4 regions of the Rahnella sp. BIGb0603 genome follow, and region 2 is predicted to be linked to each of the others. Evidence: predicted binding sites of a transcription regulator. Region 2 holds the regulator's gene; each other region holds the start of a gene.
The links. The regulator CRP, encoded in region 2, controls carbon source genes, mostly activating them, when cyclic AMP is high. The targets are predictions, from matches to a motif close to ATGTGANNNNNNTCACAT.

Region 1 (4,450 bases), on a different contig from region 2:
CGTAGCTGTCCCAGATTCGCATCAGGCCTTGCCCGCTGCGCGATGCAGCAGAAGGTTGATCCGGTTTGGCTGAATTGGTTGTCATACTCGACATAATATTTTTGCTCCTCAGTCAGGCAGCGTCAGGGGCAGAATCAAGATCTGGCGTCCGCAACATGGCGAGCCCCAGCGCTTTTTCTTCGGTAGCGTCGTCGTGCAACAGTTCGCCGGAGATGGCGCCTTCGCGCATCACCACAATTCTGTCCGCCAGACCCAGCACTTCCGGTAAATCACTGGACGCAAACAGCACGGCAATGCCCTGTTTCGCCAGTGAGTAAATCACGTTGTAGATTTCATGCTTGGCGCCGACGTCAATACCGCGCGTCGGTTCGTCGAGCAAAATGACCTTCATTTCTTCCGACAGCCAGCGGCCAAGAATGGCTTTTTGCTGATTACCGCCGGAAAGGTTCATGATCAGCTGCTGGTCGCTCGGGGTTTTGATGTTCAGCGCTTCGATATGCTTGCGCGCATTTTTGGCTTCCCAGGCGTTGTTGATCAGGCACCCCGCTTTCACCGTTTTGCGGCGGGCGCTGATGTTGATATTGTCGCGCACCGAATGCACCGGAATGATGCCGTCGGCCTTGCGGTCTTCCGGGCACAGCATGATGCCGAGGCGGATGGCGTCAGCCGGTTTACGGATATTCAGTGCTTCGCCGTCCAGCCTGACGGTGCCGCCGGTAATGCGCGTGCCGCCGAACAGGCCTTTCATCAGCTCGCTGCGCCCTGCGCCGACCAGCCCGAAAAGACCGACAATTTCCCCCTGACGCACGGTCAGGCTGACCGGCGTTCTCACGCCTAGTGCTTTGACGTCGTCCAGTTCCAGACGGATTTCGCCGTGCGGACGCGGCGCGTAACCGTAGATATCATCCAGATTGCGGCCGACCATAGCCTGCACCAGCTTGCTGTTATCGACCTGCGTCATGTCGTCGAAGGTCCGCACGTAACGGCCATCTTTGAAAACAGTGACAGCGTCACTTAATGCAAAAATTTCTTCCATACGGTGTGAAACATACAAAATGACGCGCCCTTCGGCACGTAACTCGCGGATAACGCGGAACAATTGTTCAATTTCACGGGCAGACAGCGAGCTGGTCGGTTCGTCGAACGCAATGATTTTGGCGTTACGCGCCAGCGCTTTCGCAATTTCCACCATCTGCCACTGGCCGATGGAGAGATATTTCAGCGGCGTGTCCGGGTCGATATCCAGCCCGAGATGTTCCAGCTGGATTTTGGTTTCATAGCGCAGCAATTTGCGGTTCACGAACCCGTGTTTACTCGGCAACTGCCCGAGATAAATGTTTTCTGCCACCGTCATTTCCGGCACCAGATGCAGTTCCTGATAAATGATCGCCACACCGGCATCGAGCGCATCGGTGGTGTTGTTAAATGCTACCGGCTGGCCTTTGATGTGAATGTTGCCCTGCGACGGCTGGTAGTTTCCGCTGAGGATTTTCAGCAGCGTGGATTTCCCCGCGCCGTTCTCGCCCATCAGCGCATGGATTTGCCCGGCATAACAATTGAAAGAAATACCGTCCAGCGCTTTCACGCCCGGAAAAGTTTTGCCAATGTCATGGAATTCCAGATACGGCGTGGCCGCATCAAACTCCGTCAGCGACGGTGTCAGCAAAGGCGTCTTGTTTGAAGATTGCTGAGTCATAGTGGCTACCTGGAAAAATATGTGAAGGATTTCAAACCGATTACTGCACCACAGAAAACAGTCGCACTTCTTAACCGTCGTCCGTGGTGCAGTAACGCAATTCAGATCAGGCAAAAGTTACATTAAGCCTTTCTTCTTCAGCTCTTCTTTGAAGTTGTCGCGGGTGATCAGCACAACGTCGGTCACTTCGGTGAATTTCGGCGGTTCAACACCTTTGGTCACCCACTCATTCAGCATCTGGATACTTTTGTAACCGTGGATATCCGGGCTCGGTAACAGGGAACCGTAGAAGCCGGTTTGCGCGCTTTTTGACAGCTCATTCACCGCGTCAACCCCGTTGATGCCGATGCCGATCACGTTCGCCGCTTTAAAGCCCTGACCTTCTGTTGCACGCACGCCACCCAGAACGGTGTTGTCGTTCATGCCGATAATCAGCCAGTTTTTCACTTCAGGATGTTGCACCAGCAGGGAGTTACCGGCGTCCAGTGCGCCCGGGATATCGTTGGATTTTGTCGGCACTTTATAGATTTGTTTTTCAGGGAAACCGGCGGCTTTCAGCGCATCCATAGAACCGCTGGTGCGGCGGCGTGCGGTATCCAGCTCATCCGCGGTAATCGCCATTACGCCGGTATCAGCCACTTTCCAGCCGCGTTTTTGCATTTCCTTATACAGTTCCTGCCCCTGACGTTCGCCGATTTTGGTCGCCGCCATCATGACCAATGGCACTTCTTCCATCGGTTTGCCTTTGGCATTCACAAACTGGTCATCCACCTGGATCACTTTCATGTCATAGCTGCGGGCTTTGGCCATGATGGCAGGCCCCAGACGCGGATCCGGCGTACAGATAACAAACCCTTTCGCGCCGTTCGCCGCCAGGCTGTCGATGGCATTCAGCGTTTTTTCGCCATCCGGCACGGCAATTTTAATGACCTCGAAATTCAGGTCTTTACCGGCCTTATCAGCGAACCGCCATTCAGTCTGGAACCACGGTTCTTCCGGTTGTTTAACCAGAAAACCCAGCTTCGGATTGTCTGCTGCCATAGCTGAATGTGACATAACAGCCGCTAACCCGACCGCCGCCAGCGCCTTAGTGAATTTATGCATGATGTTCTCCGACTTTTATTGTTGTTTTTCACGATTCCGGCCTTAATCCGGGTGGCTGTCCGCAATCATGAAAACGTTATCATTGGCGTAAGGAAACAAAATCAGAGCGCGGCGAAGTCCGGTTTATAGCGGATTTGCGTCACGCTCTGTTGTAAGACGCAGTAAGTTTTAGCGGTAATTTTGCAGCGGAATGTAGAGCGCTATCACACGGCGGGAAAACAGCAGGTTTGTACATAGATATAGCGATTTTAGCCAAACACTAACATTTGACCAACCTCACAGAAACATCATGGGGAGCAGATTTGTGCATACTTCCAGCTAACGCCTCCTCACTCACTTTTTGCCATCCTCCTACTGTTAGAGCAATTCGATTCGCCGCCGTAATGACTACGGCAAACCTGAAGGAGTGAGAAAGAATGACGCAAGGTGCGATTGCTCTTGGTCTTGATTTTGGCAGCGATTCCGTCCGCGCACTGGCCGTTGATTGCCAGACCGGTGCCGAAATGGAAACCGACGTGGTTTACTACCCGCGCTGGAATGAGGGCCGTTACTGTGATGCGGCAATAAATCAGTTCCGCCACCATCCCCTTGATTATATTGAAGCGATGGAACAGGCGATTAAAAACGTCGTACAACGTCTTGGCAACGAACGCTCAGCGCGCGTGGTCGGTATCGGCGTGGATTCCACCGGTTCCACACCCGCACCGGTCGATAAAGACGGCAACATTCTGGCACTGAATCCTGAGTTCGCCGAAAACCCGAACGCCATGTTCGTGTTATGGAAAGATCACACGGCGATAGAAGAAGCCGAAGAAATTAACCGTCTGTGCCGCAGCGGTGATTTCCCCGACTATTCCCGCTATATCGGCGGCGTCTACTCCTCCGAATGGTTCTGGGCCAAAATTCTCCATGTTTCCCGCGCCGACCCTGCTGTCACCAAAGCCGCCGCCTCCTGGGTGGAATTATGCGACTGGGTGCCCGCCCTGCTTTCCGGCACCACCGCGCCGGATAAAGTCGTACGTGGCCGTTGCAGCGCCGGACACAAAATGCTCTGGCATCCGTCGTGGGGCGGCCTGCCGCCAAAAGATTTCTTCGCCGCGCTCGATCCTTTGCTGGTTGAACACCTGCCGTATCCGCTGTTTACCAACACCGTCACCGCTGAACAGGCTGTCGGCACGCTGACGCCTGAATGGGCAGAACGCCTCGGCCTGCCCGCCTCCGTCGTGCTTTCCGGCGGCGCATTCGACTGCCATATGGGCGCAGTCGGCGCGGGCGCACAGCCTTACACGCTGGTCAAAGTGATCGGTACCTCCACCTGCGACATCCTGATTGCCGATAAAGAACGCGTTAACGACCGCGCCATCGCCGGAATTTGTGGTCAGGTGGAAGGCAGCGTGGTGCCGGAGATGATCGGCATGGAAGCCGGACAATCCGCGTTTGGCGATATGTACGCGTGGTTCAGCCGCCTGCTGAGCTGGCCGCTGATTCAGGCCGCTAAGGCGCATCCGGAACTGAAAGAACAACTCACCGCCTTGCAAAAAAATCTGCTGCCCGATCTGACCGCCGCGTGGGCCGCCAATCCGAAGCTGGATCACCTGCCGCTGGTGCTCGACTGGTTTAACGGACGCCGGACACCGTTTGCCAATCAGC
Region 2 (4,450 bases):
GTCACGGGCTTTTGCTTTCGGAGGGTTCGGCACAAAAATGATAATCGCAACGGCAATCGCAAACGCCAGCAGGCCGAGAATAGAGAAAGATCCGCGCCAGCCGAGCGTATCGAGTGCGTACACCGCAATCAGCGGCCCGGCTGTCATCGCCAGACCGGCGGATGACAGCAATACGGACTGCGCGAAAGTGCGCTGCCCGACATCAAAATTCGAGACCACCGCTTTGGCGCAGGAACACGGATAACCGGAATGCCCGACGCCGGAGAGAAAGCGAAACGTCACCAGCAAACCGAGGCCGAATCCCAGCAAACCGAAGCAGAGCGCGAATCCGCCTAGCAAAAACAGCGAGATAACAAGTACTTTTTTGTAGCCGAAGCGGTCATTCAGCCAGCCAGCGGGGATCTGAAACAGCGAATAGGCCAGGAAGAAAATGCCGGTGATGTAACCCAGCTGCTCTGGTTGCAGGTTAAATTCGCGCTCAATCGGCAGCAGCGCGAACCCCATCACCGTTTTGTCGATATACACCACCGCATAACCGACGAACAGCAGGAAGATCATCAGGGAACGACTTTTCATAGCGGATATCCCTTTTTGTTATCACCGCGTCAGAAGTTCTCACTGTCGGGCGAAAAGTAAAATGCGACATGCATCACGTAATCAACTGAATAACAACGCATTATTTATTCCAAATCTGAAGCTATCAGCTTTACAGGTTTGCCATAAGATGCAATTTTTGGGCGGGTGATGCTTTTTACTGATAGGGCTTTCAAGCGAGGCGACATGCGTTATTTACCGAAATTGCAGCAACTCAAGGTTTTCCAGCAGGTTATCCGCAGCGGCAGTATTCGCGGCGCGGCGCGGGCGATGAATCAGTCGCAGCCCGCGGTCAGCAGAACCTTGCGGGAACTGGAACAAACGCTTGAAACTCAGCTTATCGTGCGCGGCAATCAGGGCATGGCGCTGACGGAAACCGGCCGTGCCTTTGCGCAGCGCATGCAGTTTATTCTCGAAGAACTTGAACGCGCGGCGGATGAGATCCGGCAGATTAATCAGTATTCGCAGGGTTCGGTGGCTATCGGGTTTTCATCACTGCTGGCGCTGACGGTATTTCCGGCCCTCAGTGAAGCGTTCAAAACGCAATTTCCCCAGTCCAAACTGCTGATTAAAGAAGGCCAGCTTTCGACGCTGTTACCGGCGCTGCGTGAAGGGAAACTCGATTTTGCCGTCGGGACCGCCGGGCCGGGTTTTCCGCTGGAGGATTTGGTGCGTGAGCCGCTGTTTAGCGCCCCTTTTGGCGTGATTGCGCGGCAAGGCCATCCGCTGGCAGATGCCACCACGCTCGACGAATTGCAATGCGCGCGCTGGGTGTTGCCGGAAACGGATATGGGTTACTACCAGCAGATTCAGCTTTCGATGAACGGCTTTAACGCACCAGCCGGGGAAACGCCGGTAAGAACGGATTCGGTAGTGTGCGGGCTGAATATGGTGTTGCAGTCGGATTATCTGACGATTGTGGCGAAGGCCATGCGCGCGCCGTTCGGCTTACAGGACAGGCTTTGCCTGCTCAATATCGATACGCTGCCGGAAGCGGAATATTGCGTGCTCTATTCGCAGAAATCGCCGCTGACGTTTGCCGCGCGGCGATTTCTGGATTTACTGCGAAGTCAGTGCCAGTCGTACCACTGGTCGTGACTTATTCGGCGTTCACTACTTCAAAACTGTGGGTGATTGTCGCGGCTTTGCCCAGCATCAGGGAAACGGAGCAATATTTTTCCGCAGACAGGCTGACTGCGCGTTCCACAATTTTATCCGTCAGGTCTTTGCCGGTGACGATGAAATGCAGGTTGATGTGCGTGAACAGACGCGGTGCTTCTTCGCGGCGCTGAGACGTCAGTTTCACTTCGCAGTCACGCACGTCGTTGCGGCCTTTTTGCAAAATAGACACTACATCAATCGCGCTGCAACCGCCCGCCGACATCAGCAACATTTCCATCGGGCTCGGGGCTTTGTCGCCCGCATTACCATCCATTGTGATCTGATGGCCCGACGCTGACTCACCTAAAAACGTCAGCCCTTCTACCCATTTTACGCGTGCGTGCATGTGCTCTTCTCCCGGTGGATAAATTCGTCAAATTTTCCCCTCAGACTACCCTTTCACCCAAAAACTGGCAACGTAACCCGATCGCCATCATGCTGAAGCGAGACAACAGAAGACAGCATTGCAAACCTGTGTTACAAACAAAGCCGAAACATACTTTCCAGTAAATTGCGGTGACGGTTTTTGCGGTTTAAGAACAGAACCCACGGTGTTAACAGCAATAATCAGGCTGTTTCACTCCGACATCCGCTTGCAGCATTTCTGGGGAGTTATATGCTGAAAGGGCGCTTTTTAAAGTAAGTGCCGTACAGGGAACTCTGAGCCCTGTGATTTTGGGCAGCGATAACAACAGAGGATAATAGCAAATGGTTCTCGGCAAGCCACAAACAGACCCGACTCTCGAATGGTTCCTGTCTCACTGTCATATACATAAGTATCCTTCTAAAAGTACGCTGATTCACCAAGGTGAAAAAGCCGAAACGCTGTACTACATCGTGAAAGGGTCGGTTGCCGTCCTGATTAAAGATGAAGAAGGCAAAGAAATGATACTGTCATACCTTAACCAAGGTGACTTCATCGGCGAGCTGGGACTCTTCGAAGAAGGGCAGGAACGCAGTGCCTGGGTGCGTGCTAAAACTGCCTGCGAAGTGGCTGAAATTTCTTATAAAAAATTCCGCCAGCTGATTCAGGTAAACCCGGATATTCTGATGCGTCTTTCCGCGCAGATGGCAAACCGTCTGCAAGTGACGTCAGAGAAAGTCGGCAATCTTGCCTTCCTCGACGTAACAGGCCGTATCGCGCAAACTTTGCTTAATCTGGCTAAACAGCCTGATGCAATGACCCATCCGGACGGGATGCAAATCAAGATAACCCGTCAGGAAATCGGCCAAATCGTCGGTTGTTCACGTGAAACAGTCGGACGTATTCTCAAAATGCTGGAAGATCAAAGCCTGATCTCCGCACACGGTAAAACGATTGTCGTTTACGGCACACGTTAATCCCTCAGAAATTGGCGCGACAGCTAACTGTCGCGCCTTTTTTATGGGCTAAGCTTTACGCATGACGCTATGGCGAAGACTGTTCTATCATCCCGAAGTTAACTACGCGCTGCGCCAGACGCTGGTGTTGTGCCTGCCTGTTGGCATTTGCTGGCTTTTTGGCAATCTGCAAATGGGTCTGCTGTTCTCTCTGTGTCCCGCCTGCTGCAATGTCGCGGGTCTGGATACGCCACACAAACGCTTTTTCAAACGTCTGATGGTCGGCGGCACGCTTTTTGCCCTGAGCAGCATTCTGCTGCAAGTGATGCTGGAAAGCTGGCACATTCCCCTGCCGCTCATCATGCTGTCGCTGGCGTTACTGCTGGGCGTGACCGGTGAAATCAGCCCGCTGCATGCGCGTCTGTTGCCCGGTGCGCTGGTGGCGACCATCTTCACGCTGAGCATGGTGGGTCTGCGTCCGATGTGGCAAGCTCCGGCGCTGTTCGCCGCAGGCACCGCCTGGTACGGTATCTTTAACTGGGCGTGGTTTCGTATTTCAAAAGAACAACCGATGCGCGAAACCCTCAGCCAGCTCTATCTGCAACTGGCAGATTACTTCGAGGCGAAATACAGCCTGCTGACGCAACACACCGATCCTGAAACCGCGCTACCGCCACTGCTGGCGCGTCAGCAACAGGTTATCGATCTGATTGCCCTGCTTTATCAGCAACTGCACATGCTGCCGCAACACGGACATCATCATCACCATAAGCGACTGTTCCAGCGTTTTCAGGTCGCACTCGATTTGCAGGAACACATCACGGTGAGCCTGCATCAGCCGGAAGAAGTGCAAAAGCTGGTGGAAGAAAGCCACGCCGAAGCGGTTATACGACGTAATGCGCAGGTGATCTCCGCCCGTCTGCGGGTCATCGCTGATGACATTCTTTATCACCGTTTATCCGGGCGATTTACGATGGCCAACGAACTGGCCGCGCTGGAGAAAATCGCCGCGCGCAATCCGGAGAATCCGGTCGGTCAATTTTGCTATTACCATTTCAGCCGCATTGCGCGTTTATTGCGGACACAACGTCCGCTGTACCGACGCGATCTGATGAACACTCAGCCCCGCTTACCTTTCTGGCCGGCATTGAAAAGTTATCTTTCCTTTAAATCGGTCGCGCTGCGCAATGCTGCCCGGCTGGGCATCATCCTGGCGATTGGCAGCAGCCTTGGTCTGTTTTTCAATCTGCCCAAGCCCTACTGGATTTTGCTGACCATCATGCTGGTCAGCCAGAACGGCTATAACGCCACGCGCGTACGTATCCAGCATCGTGCGCTGGGGACGCTGGCCGGATTACTGATTGCATCCGGATTG
Region 3 (4,450 bases), on a different contig from region 2:
ACAAGATGTGTGGCCGATACCGCCCATTTCTACCAGTTTCTCAGCTTTGTTTACCGCATCTTCGAAATCTTTAGCACGGTACATTGCCAAGGTAGGGGACAGTTTTTCGTGTGCAAACGGTTCAGATTCGTCAACAACGCTGACTTCGCCGATTAACACTTTGGTGTTAGCAGGAACTTTGATGCCGGCCATTTCAGCAATTTTCACTGCTGGCTGACCTACGATAGCAGCGTTCAGACCACCATTTTTAAGGATGATATCAGAAACCGCTTTCAGCTCTTTGCCCTGCAGCATGTAGCCGCCGTGGGAAGCAAAACGTTCACGAACTGCATTATAAGCAGAATCAACGACGATAATGGACTGTTCAGAAGCACAGATTACGCCGTTATCGAAGGTTTTAGACATCAGAACAGAAGCGACAACACGTTTGATGTCGGCAGTTTCGTCAACAACAACTGGGGTGTTACCTGCACCTACACCGATCGCTGGTTTACCAGAGCTGTATGCGGCTTTAACCATGCCAGGACCACCGGTTGCCAGAATCAGGTTCAGGTCAGGGTGATGCATTAATTGGTTAGACAGTTCTACACTTGGTTCATCAATCCAGCCAATGATGTCTTTTGGTGCACCTGCAGCGATAGCGGCTTGCAGCACGATATCAGCAGCTTTGTTGGTCGCATTTTTTGCACGTGGGTGCGGGGAGAAGATGATGCCGTTACGGGTTTTCAGGCTAATAAGCGCTTTGAAAATCGCAGTAGAAGTTGGGTTGGTGGTTGGAACGATACCGCAGATCAGGCCGATTGGCTCAGCGATAGTGATGGTACCGAAAGTATCATCCTGACCCAGAATGCCACAGGTCTTTTCATCTTTGTAAGCATTGTAGATATATTCAGAGGCGAAGTGGTTTTTGATCACTTTGTCTTCGACGATACCCATTCCGGATTCTTCAACAGCCAGTTTGGCAAGGAGAATTCGAGAATCGGCAGCAGCCAGGGCGGCGGCAGCGAAAATCTTATCTACTTGTTCTTGACTGAAGTTGGCATATTCGCGCTGTGCCTTCTTGACTCGTGCTACGAGTGCGTTTAGTTCAGCGACATTTGTTACAGCCATAATGCTCTCCTGATAAAGTTAAACTCTTTTAGTAAATAATCTGCCAAAGACTAGTATAGACCTGCTATCAGTCACCGTGAGAAACTAATTAATGCTAAAGATCTCAATGTGTTGTCTTTGTCTCTTTATTTGCTCAAAGAGCTTTCAGTTGTGAAGCACCGGGTAAAGTCGATATCTTTTAAATCGCCTCTATCACTGAACGTTTTGTCTTCAAGTAACGCTGAGTGACTATGTACTGAGCTTACCTATTTGTAGGCAAGGTGAATTTGATCTGGATCACTGAATACCGATGCTGACACCATTCAGCAGTGTGTTGTTGAGAATGATTATCAAATTTACCCATGGATAATACAGTTTAGTAGCTAAAGTTATCAATAAAAAAACTCATTTTTAACAAAAGCCTTATTCACTGCCTTTATTTCTAAATCTGGTGATAAAAACTATGAAACGGCGTGGCGCCTTTACGGGGATTCCAGTACATTAGCGCCCATCAAAACCTTCTTCTGCTGGCATATTTGTGCGGAGTTCTGCGTGAGCCAATCTTTATTAGATTTTTCAGGGTATATCAAATTTTTCGTCGGCCTGTTTGCACTGGTCAACCCGGTAGGGATTTTGCCGGTTTTTATCAGCATGACCAGCTATCAGGCAGCGGCGGGGCGTAATAAGACCAACATGACAGCCAACCTGTCAGTGGCCATTATATTGTCGACGGCGCTTTTCCTTGGCGACGCGATTTTGCACCTGTTCGGGATTTCCATTGATTCGTTCCGTATTGCCGGCGGGATCCTGGTGGTGACGATAGCGATGTCGATGATCAGCGGAAAGCTGGGTGAAGATAAGCAGAACAAGCAGGAGAAATCAGAAACGGCAATCCGTGAAAATGTCGGCGTGGTTCCGCTGGCCTTGCCGCTGATGGCCGGACCGGGTGCGATAAGCTCGACGATTGTCTGGAGTTCACGGTACAACGGCTGGCAGAATCTGCTGGGGTTGACCGTTGCAATCATCTTCTTTGCATTCTGTTGCTGGCTGCTGTTCCGTGCGGCACCTTTATTAGTCCGCCTGTTAGGGCAAACCGGCATCAACGTCATTACCCGTATCATGGGTCTTTTACTGATGTCACTGGGTATTGAGTTTATCGTCACCGGTATTAAAGCTATTTTCCCCGGTTTGCTCTGATTCTTAGCCTGCAAATTCTCGCGGATACATTAACCTTATCCGTGAGAATTATTACTCCTTCTTATAATCCTGTGCATTATTACAGTGCAGCTAATGACTTAATTGAGAGCATTTGCACCCTAATGTGGCGTAAATCAACATTTCACCTTCCTTTTTAATCCAAGTCTCCATTTATTCTAATAAACTTAGCTAATTCTTCGCTAAATACCGTTATTTATTGCCCGTATTGCCGTTAATTTACCCACATCATTCTGTAAGGCTTGTGCAGGCCGTACCGAGATGTTATTAGTGTTAACACAGCAGTTAACAGCGCTTTATCCTTGAAATCATCCGATTGTTAACTGATTGTGTCAGAGCAATTCCTGAACAACCGTCTTTACAAAAAGGTGTGAAAAATACCGTATTAACTCGATATATAACAATGGGTTAAGTGCTATTTTTGATGTGAGGTCGCGGGTGTCCTTCTGGCACACTTAACGTATAAAAGAGAATTACGTAACAAATTTGCAAAATTTATTGGCGCCCGTATCAGGCTTCTGATAATTTTCAAATCGTCTTCAAAAATGGAATTTTGTTTAGAGTCATGCTCTGAGTGAGAATGAATCTTGCCAGGCGTAGAGAGATTGAAGCAATTTCATTTGTTTTGGAGAGTGTCGTGTCATCATGCGTATCACAAAATTATCCTCGCTCGCTTTCCGTGAAAAGAAAGTCAGGCATTGAGATGACGACAATTAACAACCTTGCGTTGACTCTCCCGATTCAACAAAACAAATCTTCAGTACTTCTTCTGATTAAAATGAATGACAGCGCTTAACTGCGACGGATTTTCTATCGCTTTAATTCGGGTTAGAAGAAAATAATCGGGTGAAGTACAGAAATAACAGAATGTGATTGCCTGGTGTGCGACTGAACATTGTGAAGTTACGTACGGGGTTATCAAATGGAGTGGGATCATCCTTAACGATCCCGGAAACCGCACGGCGAATACAGCCTGACGTTTCATCAAACCTGAGATGTAGCAACATGCAGTAATAGGGGACAGCCATCTGCGGGTGGTACTACATGGGGGGCCTTTCTCGAGCAATTCGTTCCTGCTTTTGAAACCCATTGACCCAGCAAGGGTTTATCTTGCACCCGGGCGTGCAAGTTCATAATAAAAATTGGAGTTAAATAAAAATGACCAACATCACAAAAAAAAATCTGCTGGCTGCATGCATCATGGCTGCGGTGGGAACAATTTCTATCAATAACGCAGTTGCGGCCAATGTGCCTGCCGGCGTAACTCTGGCGGCTAAACAAGAACTGGTGCGTAATAACGGTTCTGAAGTTCAGTCACTTGACCCGCATAAAGTTGAAGGCGTGCCGGAATCAAACGTAATCCGTGACCTGCTTGAAGGCCTGGTTAATACCGACAGCAAAGACGGCAGCGTAATCCCCGGCGTAGCAACCAGCTGGGATAACAAAGATTTTAAAGTCTGGACCTTCCACCTGCGTCCGGAAGCTAAATGGTCAAATGGCGATCCTGTCACTGCAGAAGATTTCGTTTACAGCTGGCAGCGCCTGGCTGACCCGAAAACCGCTTCTCCATATGAGAGCTATCTGCAATACGGTCACATCGAAAACATCGATGACATCATCAGCGGCAAAAAAAGCCCTGATACCTTGGGTGTGAAGGCGATTGATGACCATACCCTGCAAGTGACACTGACCGAACCTGTTCCGTATTTCGTAAAAATGCTGTCTCACACCGCGATGAAGCCGGTAAACAAAAAAGTGGTTGAAAAATTTGGCGACAAATGGACTCAGCCTGAAAACTACGTGAGCAACGGCGCGTACACCCTGAAAGCCTGGACCGTCAACGAACGTATCGTTCTGGAACGTAGCCCGACTTACTGGGACAACGCGAAAACTGTGATCAACCAGGTGACTTACCTGCCAATCTCTTCTGAAGTGACAGACGTAAACCGCTACCGCAGCGGCGAAATCGACATGACTTACAACAACATGCCGATCGAACTGTTCCAGAAACTGAAAAAAGAAATCCCGGCTGAGGTTCATGTTGACCCGTATCTGTGTACTTACTACTACGAAATCAACAACCAGAAAGCGCCATTCACCGATTCCCGCGTTCGTGAAGCTCTGAAACTGGGTCTGGATCGCGACA
Region 4 (4,450 bases), on a different contig from region 2:
GGCTGTCTGCCGGATGCGGTGATCGCCTGCGTCGGCGGTGGATCTAACGCCATCGGTATGTTTGCTGATTTCATCGATGACACCAGCGTGAAGCTGATTGGTGTTGAACCGGGTGGCCTGGGTATCGAAACCGGGCAACACGGCGCGCCGCTCAAACACGGTCACGTCGGTATCTATTTCGGGATGAAAGCCCCGATGATGCAAACCTCAGAAGGCCAGATTGAAGAATCTTATTCCATTTCTGCCGGTCTGGATTTCCCGTCTGTCGGGCCGCAGCATGCTTTCCTGAACAGCATCGGCCGCGCGGAATATGTATCGATTACCGATGACGAAGCACTGGACGCCTTTAAAGAATTGTCCCGCCATGAAGGGATTATTCCGGCACTGGAATCTTCACACGCGCTGGCTTACGCGCTGAAACTTATCAAGGAAACGCCAGAGAAAGAACAAATTCTGGTGGTGAATCTTTCTGGCCGCGGCGACAAAGATATTTTCACCGTACATGACATCCTGACTGCCCGGGGAGAAATTTAATGGAACGTTATCAGCAATTATTTAAGCGTCTGGAAAGCAAAAAAGAAGGTGCCTTTGTTCCCTTCGTGACGCTGGGTGATCCGGGCGTTGAGCTGTCCCTGTCCATCATCGATACGCTGATTGAAGCCGGTGCCGACGCGCTGGAGCTGGGCATTCCGTTCTCTGATCCGCTGGCAGACGGCCCGACGATTCAGAACGCCAACCTGCGCGCGTTTGCCGCCGGGGTGACGCCAACACAATGCTTCAATATGCTGGCGCGCATTCGCGAAAAACATCCGGATATCCCGATCGGCCTGCTGATGTACGCCAACCTGGTGTTCCATAACGGCATTGAAACTTTTTACCAGCGTTGCGCTGAAGTGGGCGTGGACTCCGTGCTGGTCGCCGACGTGCCGTTTGAAGAATCGGCCCCGTTCCGCGCGGCGGCGCTGCGTCACGGCATCGCGCCGATCTTCATCTGCCCGCCGAATGCGTCAGACGATCTGCTGCGCGAGATTTCCTCTCATGGCCGCGGCTACACCTATTTGCTGTCACGCGCTGGTGTGACCGGGACGGAAAAACGCGCCCTGACGCCGCTGAATCATCTGGTGGATAAACTGCGTGAATATAACGCAGCGCCGCCTTTGCAAGGCTTCGGAATTTCTGAGCCTTCACAGGTGAAAGAAACGCTGGCCGCCGGTGCGGCGGGGGCTATTTCCGGTTCCGCGACGGTACGCATCATAGAGAATAATCAGCATCAGCCTTCAGAAATGCTGGCTCAGCTTTCCCGTTTCGTCAGTGAAATGAAAGCCGCCACCCGCACGTAATCGCGTGCGCTTCTGCAAACAGAACCTTATTCAATACCTGACTAAGGTTCTGTTTCTTTTAAATTCTTACGTTTTTTTTCTCCATTCGATTTGTATAAACCCCGCCAATAATCCAAACTAAAATCACTCGGCAAATCAATAACAATACGGGTGCTCGAAGTATTGTTTGCCTGAGTCTGAATCGGGTGACTTTTGGTTTTATAACAAAGCATGGAGAGTTATTTATGAAGCTATTCAAGACATTGTCTGCTTTCTGCATGGCCGCAGTGGTCGTCATGGCCGTGGCTGCCTGCGCACCGACAAAAAAATCTGAAGGCACGGGTGGTTACATCGATGACACCGTAGTCACCACGAAAGTCAAATCCGCCCTGCTGGCCGATAAGACCATCAAATCACGGGAAATCAGCGTTGAGACCTTCAAAGGTCGCGTTCAGTTGAGTGGTTTCGTGACGTCAACGGCAGATGCAAACCGTGCGGTAGAAGTCACGCGTGGCGTGGCGGGTGTACGCTCCATCGAGAACGATATGCGACTGAAATAATCAGAGATCTTTCTGATGAAATACGAAGAGGCGCCAAAGCGCCTCTTTTTTTTGCAACGTAACAGGCAATATCAGAAACGATAGCCGACGCCAAACATAAAGACCCATGGATCAATCCGGGTGTTGATGTTTTGCTGCTCGCCGCCTGCTTTGAATTTAACTTCTGTATCGATATCCATCCACCAGACCGACATGTTGATCAGCCAGTTATCATCGAGATTGTAATCCAGGCCCGCCTGCGTGGCCACGCCCCAGGAGTCTTTTACGCTCAGATCAGAAAGCCCGGCATCGCGCCCGGTCTGGTTGAAATTCGTATCGTAGAAGGTGGTGTAGTTGATACCCAAACCGAGGTACGGACGCAGTTTGTCGCGCTTATCCCCAAAGTAGTATTGCGCCATCAATGACGGCGGCAACTGTTTCACTTCAGCAATTGTTCCGGTGCTTTTCAGACCGATTTTATGCTGGAATGGCGTCGCGGCTAGCAGTTCCATCCCGATGTTGTCGGTAAACATATAGCCGAGCGTCAAACCCATCTGCGTGTTGTTATTGATGTTAAAAGAACCCAGCCCCAGTACGTTGTCTGAACCTTCGGTTGGACGAACGGTTGCTGTCCCTACACGAACAATCACATCCCCTGCTTCATGTGCGCTCGCGATTGCCGGAAATGCCGCTGCTGCCACTAATGCCCAATATGCTGCTTTCATTGTCCCTTCCCTTTGTGTGGTTTATTTATTGGCCGCGCGAATGATACCTACTCTTTGGTACGGTTTGATCAAAGCGGGATCACATCTTTAAAACAATTTTTCATAAATTGCATCTTTCTCAATCCGATCTAAATCTCTAAAAACAAAGGAATTGATCTGCATCAAAAACGAGGGGATTTTGCTGTTTCATTAAAGCCCAAAAATTTCAGTTGCTAAAAAAAATGCCGCTGCGTAATTTGCCTGAACCCTGTTGGTTTTGGTTTGGTGCCGTAAGGAGTCGGTAGCTTCCCAAGATGAGCGAAATTAATAATCCTTGTATGACCTGTGGCGCGTGCTGCGCCTATTTCCGTGTTTCATTTTATTGGGCTGAATCTGAAGAAGCTGGCGGCGTTGTTCCGCAGGCACTGACAGAACAAGTCACGCCTTTTTTGAGCTGCATGAAAGGCACCAACAGCAAGTCGCCTCGCTGTGTGGCTCTGGAAGGGGAAGTGGGACAATCGGTTTCCTGTTCTGTTTACCTTAACCGCCCGACACCCTGCCGCGAGTTTGATCAGTCGGGGCTGAACGGTGTCGCCAATACGGCCTGCGATCGCGCACGTGCGCGTTACGGCCTGCCGCCGCTGGATGTGGATTTACCGATGATTGATGTCGGGTCTTTCACGCCAGAGCTGGCAGAGGTTCATCAGGCTGACTGACAGGAAGTCAGCGCAAAAGTATCGGCGGGGGCCTATTACAGGTTACAATCCCCGCCTTGTTATTTTTAGCTTGTGCCAAGGAGCGTCCATGTCTATCACGGCCAGTACATTGTACCGTGACAGTTATAATTTTTTGCGTAATCAGCTGAGTAGCGTTTTCGCGCTTTCCCTGCTGGCCGCATTAATTACCGTCATATTGAGCTGGATTTTAAGCCCGTCAGCCGATCAGCTTGATGCTATCGGGCAACTTATGAACAACATGGCGGGCATGAGCGTCGCCGATATGATGGGTTTCATTGAACAACAGGTCACGCCGGAACAACAAAGCGCCATTTTCCGCTACAGCATTGCGGCGCTGTTCTCGACGCTGGCCGGAAATGTGATTCTGGTTGGCGGGATCCTGACGCTGATCCAGCTGGTTTCACAGGGCGTGCGCGCCAGCATAACCCAGGTGGTGACCGCTTCTTTGCCGGTGTTGCCGCGCTTAATCCTTTTGCTGTTCGTCTTCAGCGTGATGTTCCGTCTCGGTCTGGCGCTGCTTTTCGTGCCTGCGTTTCTGATTGCCATTGCCTGGTCAATGTCGCCAATCATCGCCTGTAAAGAGCAGGTCGGGATGTTTAAAGCCATGCGTCTGAGCACCCGTCTGGCCTTCAGCCATGTGCGCCTGGTTGCGCCGGGTGTTTTGATGTGGATTCTGGCGCAGGTGGTTCTGATGCTTTTCGTCGGCGCGTTAAGTGCGTTGAATCCGATGATAAGCGCGGTGATTTTCGGCGCGCTCAGCAATGTCATCACGGCATTTATCCTGATTTATCTGTTCCGTCTTTACATGAAATTACATGTTTAATAGTGACATAACTTTTTCAGGGGCGCTCCGGCGCCCTTTTCTTTTGTCCGGTAAATGATTCCGGTATAGTCATCCCATACATAAAACATGGAATGAAGTATGAAGCAGCTCCTCGATTTTCTTCCCCTGATTGTCTTTTTTGTGGTTTATAAGCTTTACGACATTTTTGTCGCATCAGGCGCGTTGATCGCTGCCACTGCGCTGGCGTTAGTCATCACCTGGGTGATGTATCGCAAAATTGAGAAAATGACGTTAATCACCTTCGCCATGGTGGCTGTTTTTGGCACCCTGACGCTGGTCTTCCATAATGATGAATTCATTAAATGGA

Region 1: M2403_RS06065 (arabinose ABC transporter substrate-binding protein) is a predicted target of CRP. The motif match lies at 3,065-3,082, and genes of this name have one in related genera.
Region 3: M2403_RS00585 (YchE family NAAT transporter) is a predicted target of CRP. The motif match lies at 1,375-1,392, and genes of this name have one in related genera.
Region 4: ompW (outer membrane protein OmpW) is a predicted target of CRP. The motif match lies at 2,733-2,750, and genes of this name have one in related genera.

The regions. Positions count from the first base shown of each region.
Region 1 covers NZ_JANUEX010000002.1:193,158-197,607, reverse strand. Annotated here, with positions in the region: gene araH (L-arabinose ABC transporter permease AraH) at 1-97, opposite strand, end outside; gene araG (L-arabinose ABC transporter ATP-binding protein AraG) at 113-1,696, opposite strand; gene M2403_RS06065 (arabinose ABC transporter substrate-binding protein) at 1,814-2,800, opposite strand; gene M2403_RS06060 (ribulokinase) at 3,217-4,450, shown strand, end outside.
Region 2 covers NZ_JANUEX010000009.1:26,511-30,960, forward strand. Annotated here, with positions in the region: gene M2403_RS20650 (MFS transporter) at 1-576, opposite strand, end outside; gene M2403_RS20655 (LysR substrate-binding domain-containing protein) at 781-1,692, shown strand; gene M2403_RS20660 (OsmC family protein) at 1,694-2,101, opposite strand; gene crp (cAMP-activated global transcriptional regulator CRP) at 2,464-3,096, shown strand; gene M2403_RS20670 (YccS/YhfK family putative transporter) at 3,158-4,450, shown strand, end outside.
Region 3 covers NZ_JANUEX010000001.1:119,972-124,421, reverse strand. Annotated here, with positions in the region: gene adhE (bifunctional acetaldehyde-CoA/alcohol dehydrogenase) at 1-1,110, opposite strand, end outside; gene M2403_RS00585 (YchE family NAAT transporter) at 1,642-2,286, shown strand; gene oppA (oligopeptide ABC transporter substrate-binding protein OppA) at 3,463-4,450, shown strand, end outside.
Region 4 covers NZ_JANUEX010000001.1:105,340-109,789, forward strand. Annotated here, with positions in the region: gene trpB (tryptophan synthase subunit beta) at 1-534, shown strand, start outside; gene trpA (tryptophan synthase subunit alpha) at 534-1,340, shown strand; gene M2403_RS00495 (BON domain-containing protein) at 1,565-1,879, shown strand; gene ompW (outer membrane protein OmpW) at 1,951-2,583, opposite strand; gene M2403_RS00505 (YkgJ family cysteine cluster protein) at 2,877-3,278, shown strand; gene M2403_RS00510 (YciC family protein) at 3,367-4,122, shown strand; gene M2403_RS00515 (septation protein A) at 4,222-4,450, shown strand, end outside.